Regions from separate parts of the Streptomyces sp. JLYT201 genome, predicted to be linked through region 1. Evidence: predicted binding sites of a transcription regulator. Region 1 holds the regulator's gene; the other holds the start of a gene.
What was found. Region 1 encodes HspR, which represses chaperone genes until heat shock. Its sites were predicted from a motif close to TTGAGNNNNNNNNNCTCAA; they were not measured.

Region 2: a site for HspR is predicted at 2,528-2,546, ahead of dnaK (molecular chaperone DnaK). Genes of this name have one in related genera too.

Annotation. Positions count from the first base shown of each region.
Region 1 covers NZ_CM182551.1:4,726,178-4,733,509, reverse strand. Annotated here, with positions in the region: gene dnaK (molecular chaperone DnaK) at 1-375, shown strand, start outside; gene grpE (nucleotide exchange factor GrpE) at 375-1,121, shown strand; gene dnaJ (molecular chaperone DnaJ) at 1,242-2,429, shown strand; gene AC5WAM_RS19405 (heat shock protein transcriptional repressor HspR) at 2,434-2,889, shown strand; gene AC5WAM_RS19400 (hypothetical protein) at 3,076-3,582, shown strand; gene AC5WAM_RS19395 (helix-turn-helix transcriptional regulator) at 3,799-4,851, opposite strand; gene AC5WAM_RS19390 (helix-turn-helix transcriptional regulator) at 4,866-5,897, opposite strand; gene AC5WAM_RS19385 (MmyB family transcriptional regulator) at 6,523-7,089, shown strand; gene AC5WAM_RS19380 (hypothetical protein) at 7,128-7,332, shown strand, end outside.
Region 2 covers NZ_CM182551.1:2,289,474-2,296,805, forward strand. Annotated here, with positions in the region: gene AC5WAM_RS08970 (helix-turn-helix domain-containing protein) at 1-568, shown strand, start outside; gene dnaK (molecular chaperone DnaK) at 579-2,477, opposite strand; gene AC5WAM_RS08980 (OsmC family peroxiredoxin) at 2,656-3,081, opposite strand; gene AC5WAM_RS08985 (S8 family peptidase) at 3,386-6,697, shown strand; gene AC5WAM_RS08990 (DUF6345 domain-containing protein) at 6,972-7,332, shown strand, end outside.

The DNA.
Region 1 (7,332 bases):
GCCCGCCGCGAGGCCGCCGAGTCGCGCAACCAGGGCGAGCAGCTCGTCTACCAGACGGAGAAGTTCCTCAAGGACAACGAGGACAAGGTCCCCGGTGACGTCAAGACCGAGGTCGAGACGGCCGTCGCCGAGCTGAAGGAGAAGCTCAAGGGCGAGGACACCGCGGAGATCCGCACCGCCACGGAGAAGGTCGCCGCCGTCTCCCAGAAGCTGGGCCAGGCCATGTACGCCGACGCCCAGGCCGCGGGCGCGGCCGGTGCCGAAGGCGCCGCCCCGGGCGCCGACGCGCCGAACATGTCGAAGGAAGACGACGTCGTGGACGCCGAGATCGTCGACGACGAGAAGCCCGGTGACGCGAAGGGCGGCGCTGCCTGATGACGGAGGAGACCCCGGGCTTCGGCGACGCCGACCGGCCCGACGTCCCCTCCGGCGCCACCCCTGACGAAGCGGCGCCGCAGGCCGCCGAGCCCTCCACCGAGGAGGGCCCGGCGGCCCCGGCCGGGGACGCAATGCGAGAAGCAGGACTGACGGCCCAGCTGGACCAGGCCCGCTCGGCGCTCGGCGAGCGCACCGCGGACCTCCAGCGGCTCCAGGCCGAGTACCAGAACTACCGCCGCCGCGTGGAGCGGGACAAGGTGACGGTGAAGGAGATCGCCTCGGCGAACCTCCTCTCCGAGCTCCTCCCGACCCTCGACGACGTCGGCCGCGCGCGGGACCACGGCGAGCTGGTCGGCGGCTTCAAGTCGGTGGCCGAATCGCTTGAGACCGTCGTCGCCAAGATGGGCCTCCAGCAGTTCGGCAAGGAGGGCGAGCCCTTCGACCCGACGATCCACGAAGCCCTGATGCACAGCTACGCACCGGACGTCACGGAGACGACGTGCGTCGCGATCCTCCAGCCGGGGTATCGCATCGGCGAGCGCGTCATCCGTCCCGCCCGCGTGGCGGTGGCCGAGCCGCAGCCCGGCGCGCAGACGGTGAAGCCGGACGCGGCCGAGGGCGCCGACGGCGAGGGCGAGACGCCGGACGCCGCGGACAAGGCCGAGGCCAAGGACGCGGGCCGGCCCGCCGACCAGGCCGACCAGGCCGAGAGCAAGGAGAACGGTGGCCCGGACAAGGGCTGACGTTGACACGGACGGCGACGTCGGCCGCGGCCGGGCCCCCGGCGACCATGATGGTCGCGGACCCGGCGTCGCGGTCGGCGTCGGCGTCGACCTGACGACGAGGAAGGAGGGACGTCGGGGATGAGCACCAAGGACTTCATCGAGAAGGACTTCTACAAGGTCCTCGGCGTCCCCAAGGACGCCACCGAAGCCGAGATCAAGAAGGCGTACCGGAAGCTCGCCCGCGAGAACCACCCGGACGCCAACAAGGGCAACGCGAAGGCCGAGGAGCGCTTCAAGGAGATCTCCGAGGCGAACGACGTCCTCGGCGACCCGAAGAAGCGCAAGGAGTACGACGAGGCCCGCGCGCTCTTCGGCAACGGCGGATTCAGGCCAGGCCCCGGAGCGGGCGGCGGCACGTTCAACTTCGACCTGGGCGACCTCTTCGGAGGCGGCGCCCCGGGCGGCGGTGGAGCGGGCGCCGGCGGCTTCGGCGGCGGCCTAGGTGACGTCTTCGGGGGCCTGTTCAACCGCGGCGGCGCGGGCACGGGGACGCGTACGCAGCCGCGCCGCGGCCAGGACATCGAGTCCGAGGTCACGCTGAGCTTCACGGAGGCGGTGGAGGGCGCGACGGTTCCGCTGCGCATGTCCTCCCAGGCCGCCTGCAAGGCGTGCTCGGGCACCGGCGACAAGAACGGCACGCCGCGCGTGTGCCCCACCTGCGTGGGCACGGGCCAGGTCTCCCGGGGCGGCGGTGGCGGGTTCTCCCTCACCGACCCCTGCGTGGACTGCAAGGGCCGCGGCCTGATCGCCGAGACGCCCTGCGAGGTGTGCCACGGCAGCGGCCGCGCGAAGTCCTCGCGGACGATGCAGGTGCGCATCCCGGCGGGCGTCAGCGACGGCCAGCGCATCCGGCTGCGCGGCAAGGGCGCGCCCGGTGAGCGCGGCGGCCCCGCGGGCGATCTGTACGTGGTCGTCCATGTGGACGCCCACCCGGTCTTCGGTCGCAGGGGCGAGAACCTCACGGTGACGGTCCCGGTGACCCTCGCCGAGGCCGCGCTCGGCGGCGAGGTCCGGGTGCCCACGCTCGGCGGCGTGCCGGTCACCCTGAAGCTGCCCCCGGGCACGCCGAACGGGCGCACGATGCGGGTGCGCGGCAAGGGCCCCGCCCGCAAGGACGGCACGCCCGGCGACCTGCTCGTCACGGTGGAGGTGGCCGTCCCGACGACGCTGTCCCCCGCGGCGAAGGAAGCCCTGGAGGCGTACCGCGAGGCGACTGCGGATCTGGATCCGCGGGCAGAACTGTTCAAGGCCGCGAAGGGAGCGTGACCTCATGGAGCGGGACGGCCGCCGACGCAACCCGTATCAGCTGACGGACGAGACCCCGGTGTACGTCATCTCGGTGGCGGCCCAGCTCTCCGGTCTCCACCCCCAGACCCTGCGGCAGTACGACCGCCTGGGCCTGGTCTCGCCCGACCGCACCGCCGGCCGGGGCCGGCGGTACTCCGCCCGGGACATCGAGCTGCTCCGCACCGTCCAGCAGCTCTCCCAGGAGGAGGGCATCAACCTCGCGGGCATCAAGCGCATCATCGAGCTGGAGAACCAGGTCGCCGCGCTCCAGTCCCGGGTCGCCGAGCTGTCGGCGGCCGTCGAGGGCGCGGCCGCCGCGATGCAGCAGCGCGAGGCCCAGGTCCACGCCTCCTACCGCCGCGACCTGGTGCCCTACCAGGACGTGCAGCAGGCGAGCGCGCTCGTGGTGTGGCGGCCGAAGAGGTCGCCGGAGCAGTAGCCCGCAGCGGTCCGGCACGACGACGAAAGGCCGGGCGCCCGCACGCGAACCACTCGTGTGCGGGCGCCCGGCCTTCGCCGTACCGAGGCGGTCCGGCGAGCAGCCGTAGGGGAACGATGGGCGGCGCGCCGCACTCCTATAGTTGGCAGGCTGTCGTGTTTCTTCCGCGGGAAAGCTGGATTCTCCATGGCCATGGTCGGGCTGTTCTGGATCGCCGAGGGTGATGTGTACGTGGGCTCGAAGCCGTCCGGGCTCGCTCCCGGGGTCCGGCTGACACCCGAGGGGGTGGCCGGTCTCGGCCACCAGCAGTCGGGCCTGTGGCTCTGGGACGACGTACGGGCGCTGAGCATCGAGGACGTTCCGGTGAAGTCGCTGAAGCGGCAGGTCGGGATGGTGGTGGACATGGCGCTCACGGTCGGGCTCGGCGGCGGTGACGACGCGCCCTCGATGACCGTGTGCGTGGAGACCGCCGACCAGGAGGTCGAGCTGACCGCGTACGTGGCGGCGGCGTACGGCTACTCCCAGAAGGAGTACGACCTGTCCCGCGCCCTGCTCGCCCGGCTCACGGAGGGCGCCGCCACGCTGCTGACCACGCTCTCGGCGATGGCCGAGTGGGGGCGCTCGCACGAGGGCGGCACGCCGCGCCGCGAGCTGCGCGAGCGCCTGCTGCGGGAGTGGGCGGACCAGGCGTAGGCGCCCGCTCCGCGGGGCGCGTGGCTGCCCCGGCCCGCCACGGAACGAGGCGGGCCGGAGAGCCTCAGGGAAGCGCGACCCCGCGGGGGGAGACCACAACAGAGCCGCTGCGGGAATCACCATGCAGTGCCGCGCCCACGCTCCGCTACCGTCAACTTGTTGCGGTGCAAGGGGCGGGGGCGGGGGCAAGTAGCCGCAATTGCGGACGTTCGTGGTTCAGCGGGTGCGGCCGGGGCCGTGGGGGCCGCACGGGCTGCCCGGGCCGATCAGGCCCGACTGGCCGATGCGGTAGCCGAGTTGGGTGCGGCCCGTGCTGCCGAGGACCTGGGCCAGCTTGGCGATGTGGACGCGTACGGTCCGGACGTTCATGCCGAGGCGTTCGGCGATGCCCGCGTCGGTGAGGCCCTCCGTGAGCAGTTCGGCGATGGCGCGCTGGCGGGGCGTGACGCCGCCCCGGGCGCGCTGCGGCGCGGGGTGCGGGAACAGGGGCGTCGCCAGGCGCCACAGCCGGTCGAAGAGCGCGGCCAGATAGCCGGCCAGGGCGGGCACGCGGACCTCCAGGGCCAGGGCGCGGTCCCGGTCGGCGGGGACGAAGGCCACCGCGCGGTCGAAGACGACGAGCTGGGCCGTGACCTCGCTCAGCGTGCGGACCTCCACGTCGCCCTCCAGACCCTCGAAGCGGGCGAGCACGGGGAAGGCGTGCCGGGCCGTGTGCTGGTGCAGGGTGCGCAGCCGGCAGCCGCGGGACAGCAGGGGCTGTTCGCGCGGCGGCGCCGGACCCAGGTCCCAGACGCGGTGGAACCCGCCGGGCTGCACGGTCAGGACCTCCTCGGCGCAGGCGTCCGCGGCCCGGCAGACGGCCTCGGAGATCCGGGGCAGGCCTCTGAGCAGGGTGAGCGCGGGCGGCCCGGGCGGGCGGCCGCCGCCCGGCGCGGGGGGCGCGGCCGCGCGCTCCGCCGCCCGGCGCGCGAGGGCGAGCAACGGCTCGACGGCGGCGGTCAGTTCGGCCTCGCGGCGCCGTTCGTGCGCCACGTCCTCCTCGACGCCGCGCAGCAGCCGCAGCAGGGCGCGCGAGGGGGCGCTGGGCAGCAGCCACGCCATGTCGTCGAGGTCGGGGTGCAGGAGGCCGAAGTCGACGAGGCAGGGCGCGCCTGCCGCGTCCCGCGCGGGGACGCGGCGCTCGCGCAGGGCCCGGGCGTAGAGCGCGGCTCCCGCGGCGCACCACGCGTCGGCCCCGTGCGGGCGGTGGCGCTCGTCCCCCGATGGCATGCCGGTCCGCCCTCTCACCGGTCGGGTGAGAAACGCCGTGAGGAATGGCGTTCGAGTATTCCGGACTGGCTTATGAGAAAGCCGAGTTGCGTACGGCTCGTACTGCCGAGCACCTGCGCCACCTTGGCGATGTGGACGCGTACGGTCCGGACGTTCAGATCCGTGCGCGAGGCGATTTCCGTGTCGGTGAGGCCTTCGGTGAGAAGGCGCGCGATCTCCAGCTGCACCGGCGAGATCGCCTTGTCGGGCAGGGGCGGGGCGTCTTCCCGGTACAGGGGTCTCGCGAGCCGCCAGAGAATGTCGAAGGCGCTCGCGACGTACGCGATGAGTGCGGGCGAGCGCACTTCGAAGGAGATCTCGCCGGCGGTGTCCACCGGAATGAACGCGACGCGCCGGTCGAAGAGGATGAGGCAGGGCGGGAGTTCGTCCAGCGTGCGGGCCTCGCCGTCGACGGCGGGCCCCAGCGGATGCGTCCGGGGCGGCGGGGCGCCGCCCCGCGGCGGCCGGGCGAGGGTGCGCAGCTGCCCGCCGCGCGCGACGAACTCGGCCATGCGCCACGGCTCGTCGTGGGGCAGCAGGCGCGGTCGCGGGCCGCTCGGCTGGACCGCGAGCAGTTCCTCGCGGGCGTCGGCGAGAGCCTGCCGCACGGCCGTCCTGATCCGCGGTACGCCCTGGAGGACGGTGAGGTGCGCCGCCGCCGAGTCCGGGTCGGGGGCCGGCTCCGCCAGGATGAGCGGCTCGAAGGCGGCCGCGAGCCGGGCGGCCCGGCCGCGGTGGCGTGCCACGCGCCGCTCGATGTCCGCCAGGAGCCGGGGCAGGGCCACGACGGGCGCGGCGGGCAGCAGCCACGCCGGGTCGCCCGCCGGGTCCGCGCGCAGCAGGCCGAAGGGGCGCAGACACTCGGCGTGGGCCGCGTCGGCGGGGACGCGGCCGTCGTGCAGGGCCCGGGTGTACAGGGCCCGCGCCTGCTCGCAGAGGACGTCGGGGCCGTGCGGCGGGTGGGCCGGAAGGCCCGCGTCCGTCTCGCGCATCGCTCCGTCCGGCACGGCGCTCCCTTGCTCCTCCCGCCGGTGCGGCACGTAAGTGACCATCGTGGCCAACGCGGCAACTGCCTTCAATGGTGGGGCTATTCCTAGCATTCCACACCCAATTATTCAGACTTCAACGTATGCCCCGGCAGGTCGGCGGCAGGCCGGTGGCGGGTCGGCGGCAGGCCTGTGGCGGCCCTGCGGCAGGTCCGCGGCGGGGCGTCCCCCGGGCCGTCCATCCGTCTCGCGTGCCACCGCGCGGCACGAAGACCACCGGCGCCGGGGACCGGGTGCGGCGGCGCGCCGGACGCGCGGGCGGCTCCATTGGTCGGTGCCGCCCTTGGGCTTATGGTGCAGAGAACGCGCCCGCGGACCCGTGTGCCCGCGCGCGCGGAGAAGGGGGGCAGGAGTGGAGGAGACCGGGCTGCGGGGAATACTCCGGATACTGCGCGCCCGCATCAGGCCCGAGGAAGTCGGGCTGAATGCCAAACCGCCGCGCAGGCCCGGCCCGCGCGTCACCGGCCTCTCCCAGCCCGATATGGACATTCTCATGAATCGGTCGGTGGGCACGTACCACCGATTCGAGAGCGGCCGGTATTCTCCGCGCGACGACTATCTGCGCCAAGTGGGCCACATTCTCCGTATGTCCGAGGACGAGTTCACCCAGGTGTATCTGCTCGCGCTCGGCAGGCAGCCGCCGCACCCGCTCTCCCCCGACGTCGGCAGCGCCGTGCCGTCGGCCGCCGCCTGGCAGCGCGCGGTCGCGGGCCAGCGCGAGATGGCGTACGTGGTGAACGCCCAGTGGGACCTCGTCGCGTACAACGACCGGTTCGCGGAGCTGTTCCCGAAGGGGGCGGTGCCCGCGAACGCGCTGCGCTGGGTCGCGTTGACCCCGCAGGCCCGCGAGGGCGTCCTCCTGCAGTGGGCGACGCGGTGGGCGCCGTCCGTGCTCAACCAGCTGCGCTTCGCCCGCATCCAGCACCCCGGCAACCGCGCGCTCGCGCAGCTGCACCACGACGTCCTCGGCGACGGCGTCGCCGGGCCCATCTACCGCCGCGGCACCGACCTGTCCGTGCGCTGCGAGGAGGAGGCGCTGCCGCTGCGGCACCCCACGCGGGGGCCCGGTACCGTCACGGTGCTCCTGTCGGAGCCCGTGAGCTCGCGGGGAGCGCGCCACGCGGTCCTGCTCTTCGAGGCTGACCGGACCTGAACGCCCTGAACGGCCCTGAACGGTGAGGTGATGGCGACATGGAGGCAGCCGGGGTACGCACGCCCGCCGAGCCCTCGGGCCGGGACGCGACGCCGGGGCGCGGTGCCGCGTCCCGCACGCCCGACCGCCACGCGGCCGCCGTGCACGTGATCGCCGACGACCTCAACGGCCGGGGCTACCCGGTGACCTGGGTCGTCGACCGGCAGCTGCTCGCCGGTGACTTCCCGCTCCAGGTGGTGGCGA
Region 2 (7,332 bases), 2.4 Mb from region 1:
CGCGCCCCGCTTCCGGCAGACCCCGCTCGACGACCCGTCGATGGGCGCGCTGCGCGCGGGCCTGGAGCGGCTGCTCCAGGGCTACGAGCCGTATCCGGCCCTGGTCGTCGACGCGACGTACGACGTGGTCGCCGCGAACCGCGGCATCGCCTCGCTCCTCGACGGCCTGCCGGAGCACCTGCTCGCGCCGCCCCTGAACGCGATGCGGGTCGTGCTGCACCCCGAGGGTCTCGCCCCGAGGATCCGCAACCTGCGGGAGTGGCGCGGGCATCTGCTGCACCAGATGGAGTGGCAGATCGCGCTCCAGCGGTCGGGCGCGCTGCGCGCCCTGTACGAGGAGGTGGCGGCCTACCCGGTCCTCGACCCGGGCGAGGACACGGCGGCGGACGGGCAGGTGCCGCACTTCGCGCTGCCGCTCAGGATCGAGCACGAGGGCCGGGTGCTGTCCTTCATCTCCTCGATCTCGACGTTCAACACGCCGATGGACGTGACCGTCGCCGAGCTGGCCGTCGAGACCCTGCTGCCCGCCGACCCGGCGACGGTCGAGTACCTCCAGGACCGGGGGTAGCCGGGACCGTTCAGGAGGCGCCGGGGCCGCGCTCGCCCTTCCCCCCGTTGTCGTCGCCCTTCCCGGCCTCCTCGTCGTCGACGATCTCCGCCTCGACCACGCCCTCGTCGGCGGGGCCCCGGGCGCCGGGGTCCCGCGGCGGCGCCGTGCTCCCGGTGGCGCCCGCGGCCGCGTACATGGCCTGCCCCATCTTCTGGCTGACCGTGGCGAGCCTCTCGGTGCCCGCGCGGACGGCGTGGGTGTCGCCGCCGTCGAGGGCGCTCCTCAACTCGGCGGCGGCCGCCTCCACTTCGGCCTTGGTGTCGGCGGGGATCCGCTCGCCGTTCTCGCTCAGGAACCGCTCGGTCTGGTAGACGAGCTGCTCGGCCTGGTTGCGGGTCTCGGCGGCCTCGCGGCGCTTGCGGTCCTCCTCGGCGTACTGCTCGGCCTCGCGGACCATCCGGTCGATGTCGTCCTTGGGCAGCGCCGAGCCGCCCGTGACCGTCATGCGCTGCTCGCGCCCGGTGGCCTCGTCCTTCGCCGAGACGTGCATGATCCCGTCGGCGTCGATGTCGAAGGTGACCTCGATCTTGGGAACCCCGCGCGGCGCGGGCGGCAGCCCGGTCAGGTCGAAGACGCCGAGCTTCTTGTTGTACGCGGCGATCTCGCGCTCGCCCTGGAAGACCTGGATGCCGACCGAGGGCTGGTTGTCCTCGGCGGTGGAGAAGGTCTCCGAACGGCGCGTGGGGATGGTCGTGTTGCGCTCGATGAGCTTGGTCATGATGCCGCCCTTGGTCTCGATGCCGAGGGACAGCGGCGTCACGTCGAGCAGCAGGACGTCCTTGACGTCGCCGCGGATCACGCCCGCCTGGAGCGCCGCGCCGAGGGCGACGACCTCGTCGGGGTTGACGCCCTTGTGCGGGTCCTTGCCGGTCAGCTCCCTGACCAGGTCCGTGACCGCGGGCATGCGGGTGGAGCCGCCCACCAGGATGACGTGGTCGATCGCGGAGAGCGGGACGCCCGCGTCCTTGACCGCCTGCTGGAAGGGGCCCTTGCAGCGGTCGAGCAGGTCCCCGGTGAGCTCCTGGAGCTGGGCCCGGGTGAGCTTCTCGGCGAGGTGCAGCGGCCCGTCCGCGGAGGCCGTGATGTAGGGCAGGTTGATGTCGGTCTCGCTGGACGAGGAGAGCTCGATCTTCGCCTTCTCGGCGCCCTCGCGCAGGCGTTGCAGCGCCATCTTGTCCTGGGCCAGGTCGATGCCGTACGCGTTCTTGAACTGCCGGACGAGGTGCTCGACGATGCGCTGGTCCCAGTCGTCGCCGCCGAGCCGCGTGTCGCCGTTGGTGGCCTTGACCTCGATGACGCCCTCGCCCATCTCCAGGAGCGACACGTCGAAGGTGCCGCCGCCGAGGTCGAAGACCAGGACGGTCCGGTCGTCGCCCTTGTCGAGGCCGTAGGCGAGCGCGGCGGCCGTCGGCTCGTTGACGATCCGCAGGACGTTGAGGCCCGCGATCCCGCCCGCCTCCTTGGTGGCCTGGCGCTGGGCGTCGTCGAAGTACGCGGGCACGGTCACCACGGCGTCGGTGACGTCCTCGCCGAGGTAGGACTCGGCGTCCCGCTTGAGCTTCTGCAGGACGCGCGCGGACAGCTCCTGCGCGGTGTACCGGCGGCCGTCCACCGTGCCGCTCTGCGGGAAGCTCCAGGCTGGGTCGCCCATGTGGCGCTTGACGGAGCGGGCGGTGCGCTCCACGTTCGTCACCGCCTGGCGCTTGGCGACCTCCCCGACGAGCACGTCGCCGCTCTTGGCGAAGGCGATGACCGAGGGGGTGGTGCGGGCTCCCTCCGCGTTCGCGATGACGGTGGGCTCGCCGCCCTCCAGGACGGCGACCACGGAGTTGGTCGTGCCGAGATCGATGCCGACCGCACGTGCCATGTCCAACAACCCCTTCCGACGCGGTGCCACTCCGCCCTCCAGCACAAAACTTGAGCGGGCTCTTGTCAATGCCGCGTACGGGGCCGGGCCCGTGCGGGCCCGGCGGGGGCCGCGGACACGACGAAGCCGCCGCCCCGGCGCGCGGGGTCGGCGGCTTGGCCGCGGTGCGGGCTGCGGGTCAGGCCAGCTTCGCCGACAGCGTGATGGTCGTGCCCGTGAGCGCCTGGCTGACCGGGCAGTTGGCCTTGGCGTTCTCGGCGGCGGCGGTGAAGGCCGCCTCGTCGAGACCCGGCACCTCGCCCTCGACGGTGAGGTGGATGCCGGTGATGCCGGTGCCCGGCTGGAAGGTCACGTCGGCGGACGTGACGAGCTTGGTGGGCGGGGTGCCCGCACCGGTCAGGCCGTGGGACAGGGCCATCGAGAAGCAGCTGGAGTGCGCGGCGGCGATGAGCTCCTCGGGGCTCGTCTTGCCGTTCGCCTCCTCGGCGCGGGACGGCCAGGACACGGCCTGCTGCCCGATGCCCGAGGAGTCGAAGGTCACCGTGCCGGAGCCCTCGGTCAGGCTGCCTTCCCAGACCGTGTGTGCGGAGCGCGTGGTAGCCACGATGCCAAATCCCTTCGGTGAAGTTCCGTGACCCCCATCCGATCACACTCCGGGGGAAATCGCGGCGTACGGGGTCAGTACGGAGCCGTAAGAAGGATCACCCGGGAGGGGGTCCCGGCGGGCGCCCGGAGGGCGCGCACCACCGTCGCACAATGAACCTGGCGCCTCAACTGATCGTCTACGTAACAAAGTTGAACTCGATTGGGGAAATGTGCGCCATCACCGAAATGAGCACAGAAGTCGCCGGGGAAGCCGTCGCAGAAGCCGTCCCACGAGAGCGGGCGCGGTCACCGTCGCGACAGCGGTGGCCGCGGCGCTGACGGCGGGCCTGACGGGACCGGCGGCGGCCGAGGGCGGCCGGGCGGCCTCCGGAGGCGCCGCGGGGCCCGCCCTGTCGTCGGCCCTGTCGTCGGTCCTGTCGTCGAAGGACGGGGCCGCGCACCGGCTCACCCTCGTCACCGGCGACCGCGTCGCCGTCGACGCCGAGGGCCGCGTGCGGGGCTTCGTGCCCGCGAAGGGCCGCGAGCACATACCCGTGCGCACCCAGACGGTCGGCGGCCACACGCTGGTCCTGCCGTACGACGCGCGGCGGCTCATCGCCGAAGGGCGCGTCGACCGGCGGCTGTTCGACCTCACGGAGCTGAGCCGGAAGGCCACCCGCACGGCCCAGAAGAAGGGCCTGAAACTGATCGTCGGCTACACGGGCGCGGCACGCGGCGCCCGGGCCGGTGTCCGGGCTGCCGGGGACACGACGGTCCGCCGCGTCCTGCCGTCCCTGAACGCGGAGGCCGTCCGCACCCCGCGCCAGGACGCGGCCCTGCTGTGGCGCACCCTCACGGACGCGCGCGGGTACGCCCCCGGGGTGCGCCGGGTGTGGCTCGACGGCGTCCGCGAGGCGAGCCTGGACAAGAGCGTGCCGCAGATCGGCGCCCCGGAGGTCTGGCGGTCCGGGTACGACGGCAAGGGCGTGAAGATCGCCGTCCTGGACTCGGGCGTGGACTCCGCGCACCCCGACCTCAAGGACCAGGTCGTCGCCGAGAAGAACTTCAGCTCGGCCGCCGACGTCGAGGACCGCCTCGGGCACGGCACGCACGTGGCGTCCATCGCGGCGGGCACGGGCGCCGCGTCGGGCGGGAAGCTCAAGGGCGTCGCGCCCGGCGCGAAGGTCCTGAGCGGCAAGGTGCTCGACGACGACGGCTTCGGCGACGACTCCGGCATCGTCGCGGGCATGGAGTGGGCCGCGGCCCAGGGCGCCGACGTGGTCAATCTGAGCCTGGGCGGCGGGGACTCGGAGGGCACCGACCCGCTGGAGGCCGCGGTCGACGAGCTGTCGGCCGCCAAGGGCGTCCTGTTCGCCGTCTCGGCGGGCAACGAAGGCGAGTTCGGGCCCGGCACCGTCGGCTCCCCGGGCAGCGCGAAGGCCGCGCTGACCGTGGGCGCCGTCGACGACGCCGACGAGCTCGCGAAGTTCTCCAGCCGGGGCCCGATCGGGGACGGCGGCACGATCAAGCCGGACGTGACGGCGCCGGGCGTGGACATCACCGCGGCCGCCGCCCCGGGCAGCCGGATCGAGAAGGAGGTCGGGCAGGGCCCCGAGGGCTATCTGACGATCTCCGGCACCTCCATGGCGGCCCCGCACGCCGCGGGCGCCGCCGCGCTGCTCAAGCAGCGGCACCCCACCTGGAAGCAGGCGGAGCTGAAGGGCGCCCTGACGGCGTCCGCGCGGGGCGGCGCGTACAGCCCCTTCGAGCAGGGCTCGGGCCGGATCGCCGTGGACAAGGCCGTCGACCAGACGGTGATCGCCCGGCCGACGTCGCTCGACTTCGGCACGCAGCTGTGGCCGCACACCGACGACAAGCCCGTCGCGAAGAAGCTCACGTACCGCAACCTCGGGGACCGGGACGTCACGCTCGGCCTCGCGGTGGCGGCGACCGACCCGAAGGGCCGCCCGGCGCCCGAGGGGCTCTTCGCCCTGAGCAAGCGCGAGCTGACGGTCCCCGCGGGCGGCACCGCCGCGGTCGACCTGATCGCGGACACCCGGCCCGGCGGCTCGGTCAACGGCACGTACGCGGCGTACGTCACCGCGACCGGCGGCGGGCAGAGCGTGCGCACGGCGGCCGTCGTGGAGCGCGAGATCGAGCGGCACGAGGTGACGCTGAAGACCGTCGGCCGCGACGGGCGGCCCGCGCCGCACTACCTGACCCTGCTCCAGGGCCTCACCGGCGGCGACAAGGGCCAGAACCACTGGGTGGACGACGCCTCCGGGACCGTCAGGCTCCGCGTGGCAAAGGGGACGTACCTGCTGGACACGGCCGTCTACGTCGACCCCCGCGACCCCGACAAGGGGACGGACTGGCTGGTCCAGCCCCGGCTCGTGGTAAACAAGAAGACGACCGTGACGCTCGACGCCCGCGCGGCGAAGCCGGTCGACATCAGCATCGCGGACCGCACCGCGAAGCTGGTCTTCCTCGACGCCCGGTACGCGTACGCGGGCAACGAGCTGGGCGCCCTCAACATCTCGAAGTTCTCCAGCCTGCGCACCGCGCACCTCGGCCCCGCGGTCCCCGCCGGGTTCGGCCAGCAGTGGCTCGGGACCTGGCGCAAGGGCGCGGACACGCGCTACGACGTCATGCTCGGCGGCAAGGTCACCAAGTTCGCGACCGGCTACACCCGGCACCTCCAGAAGGCCGACTTCGCCACCCTGAAGATCCGCTCCGGTACGTCGGCCCCCGGCCGGTGGGGCTCCCTGGCCGTCGCCGGATACCTCCCCGAGGCGGGCGGCATCTCGCCGATCCTGGCGCCGCAGAAGCTGCCGCGCACGACCACGGCGTACGTGTCCGCGCGCGACGGCGCGCGGTGGGGCGTCGGCTTCGAGCAGTACGGCGACAAGGACGCCGAGGGCGACCGCGTCCTGGAGGGCTCCTACGAGACGGCGCCGCGGGCCTTCCGGGCCGGGACGACGTCCACCCGGACGTTCAACACCGGCGTGTTCGGACCGGGCCTCGACTCCGGCACCGGTGTCTTCCGCAAGGGCGACGAGCTGCGCGGCCGGCTCCCGGTCGTCGCCGACGGCCGGGGCAACCCCGGCTGGACGCGCTACACCACCGAGAAGTCGGTCCTGTACCGCGACGGCGTGAAGGTCGCGGAGAAGAAGGGCGCGGTGACGGGCGCCGAGGCCTTCAAGGTCCCGGCGGGCGACGCGGAGTACCGGCTGACGGCCTCCGTGACCCGCTCCCCGAAGCTCGCGGCGGTGTCCTCGCGCGTGGAGGCGAGCTGGACGTTCCGTTCCCGGCACGTGGACGGGGAGGAGAAACTGCCCGTGTCCACCGTGCGGTTCACGCCGAAGGTGGGTCTGGACAGCCGCGCCCCCGCAGGCGTGAAACAGTCCGTCCCGGTCACCGTCCAGGGCCATGCGGCCGGTGGCAACCTCGCGTCCCTGAAGGCGTACGTCAGCTACGACAAGGGGCGTACGTGGACCGCCCTGACGGTCACCGGCGGCAAGGCCGAGGTGACGAACCCGGCCCGCGGCAAGGGCGTCTCCTTCCGCGCCGAGGTCACCGACCGGCAGGGCAACGCGTCGAGCGTGACGATTCTCGACGCCTACCGCGGCCGGTAGACGGCAAGTAGACAGCCTCCGTTTTCCGCCAACCGCGCGGCCCCCTCACCGTGTTCGAGGGGGCCGCGCTGGTGCGCGCGGCCGATACGAACACCGGGGCGGCGAACGCCCTGGCCGGCGGGGCCACAGGGGCGGCGCGGCACCTCCGTGGCGTGTTCCCTATGGCCGGAATGTCACCTGGGCAAGGCCCTTCGGCAGTGACACTTTTAGGCCCCCTCGACCGCGTGCGGTTCAGCCACGCGACGGGGAGAACCCAGGGGGTAAGGCCATGCGCATGAACTACGCGGACCGCGGTCCGTCTCCGCTGGAGCCGGAGAAGCCGGGCGCGACCGGGGACCGGGACTCCACGTTCGGCTGGTGGGGCGCGTTCAGCGTCGAGAAGTTCGCCGACGCCTCGCCGCTGTCGTACACGCACGAGGACGCCACCGGCTTCCTCGCGTACCTCCAGCAGTTCTACGACCGCAACTTCTGGTTCGCCGACGGCGGCGTCCAGGTGTGGGCGTACGAGGAGACGTACGACAACTGGCAGGACCGCTACGGCATGGACGCCGTCTGCGCCGTGTACCACTCGGGCCACGGCACCATGGACGGCGGCGGCGTCTTCATCGCGCCGCTCGGCGCGGCCTGGGACGGCC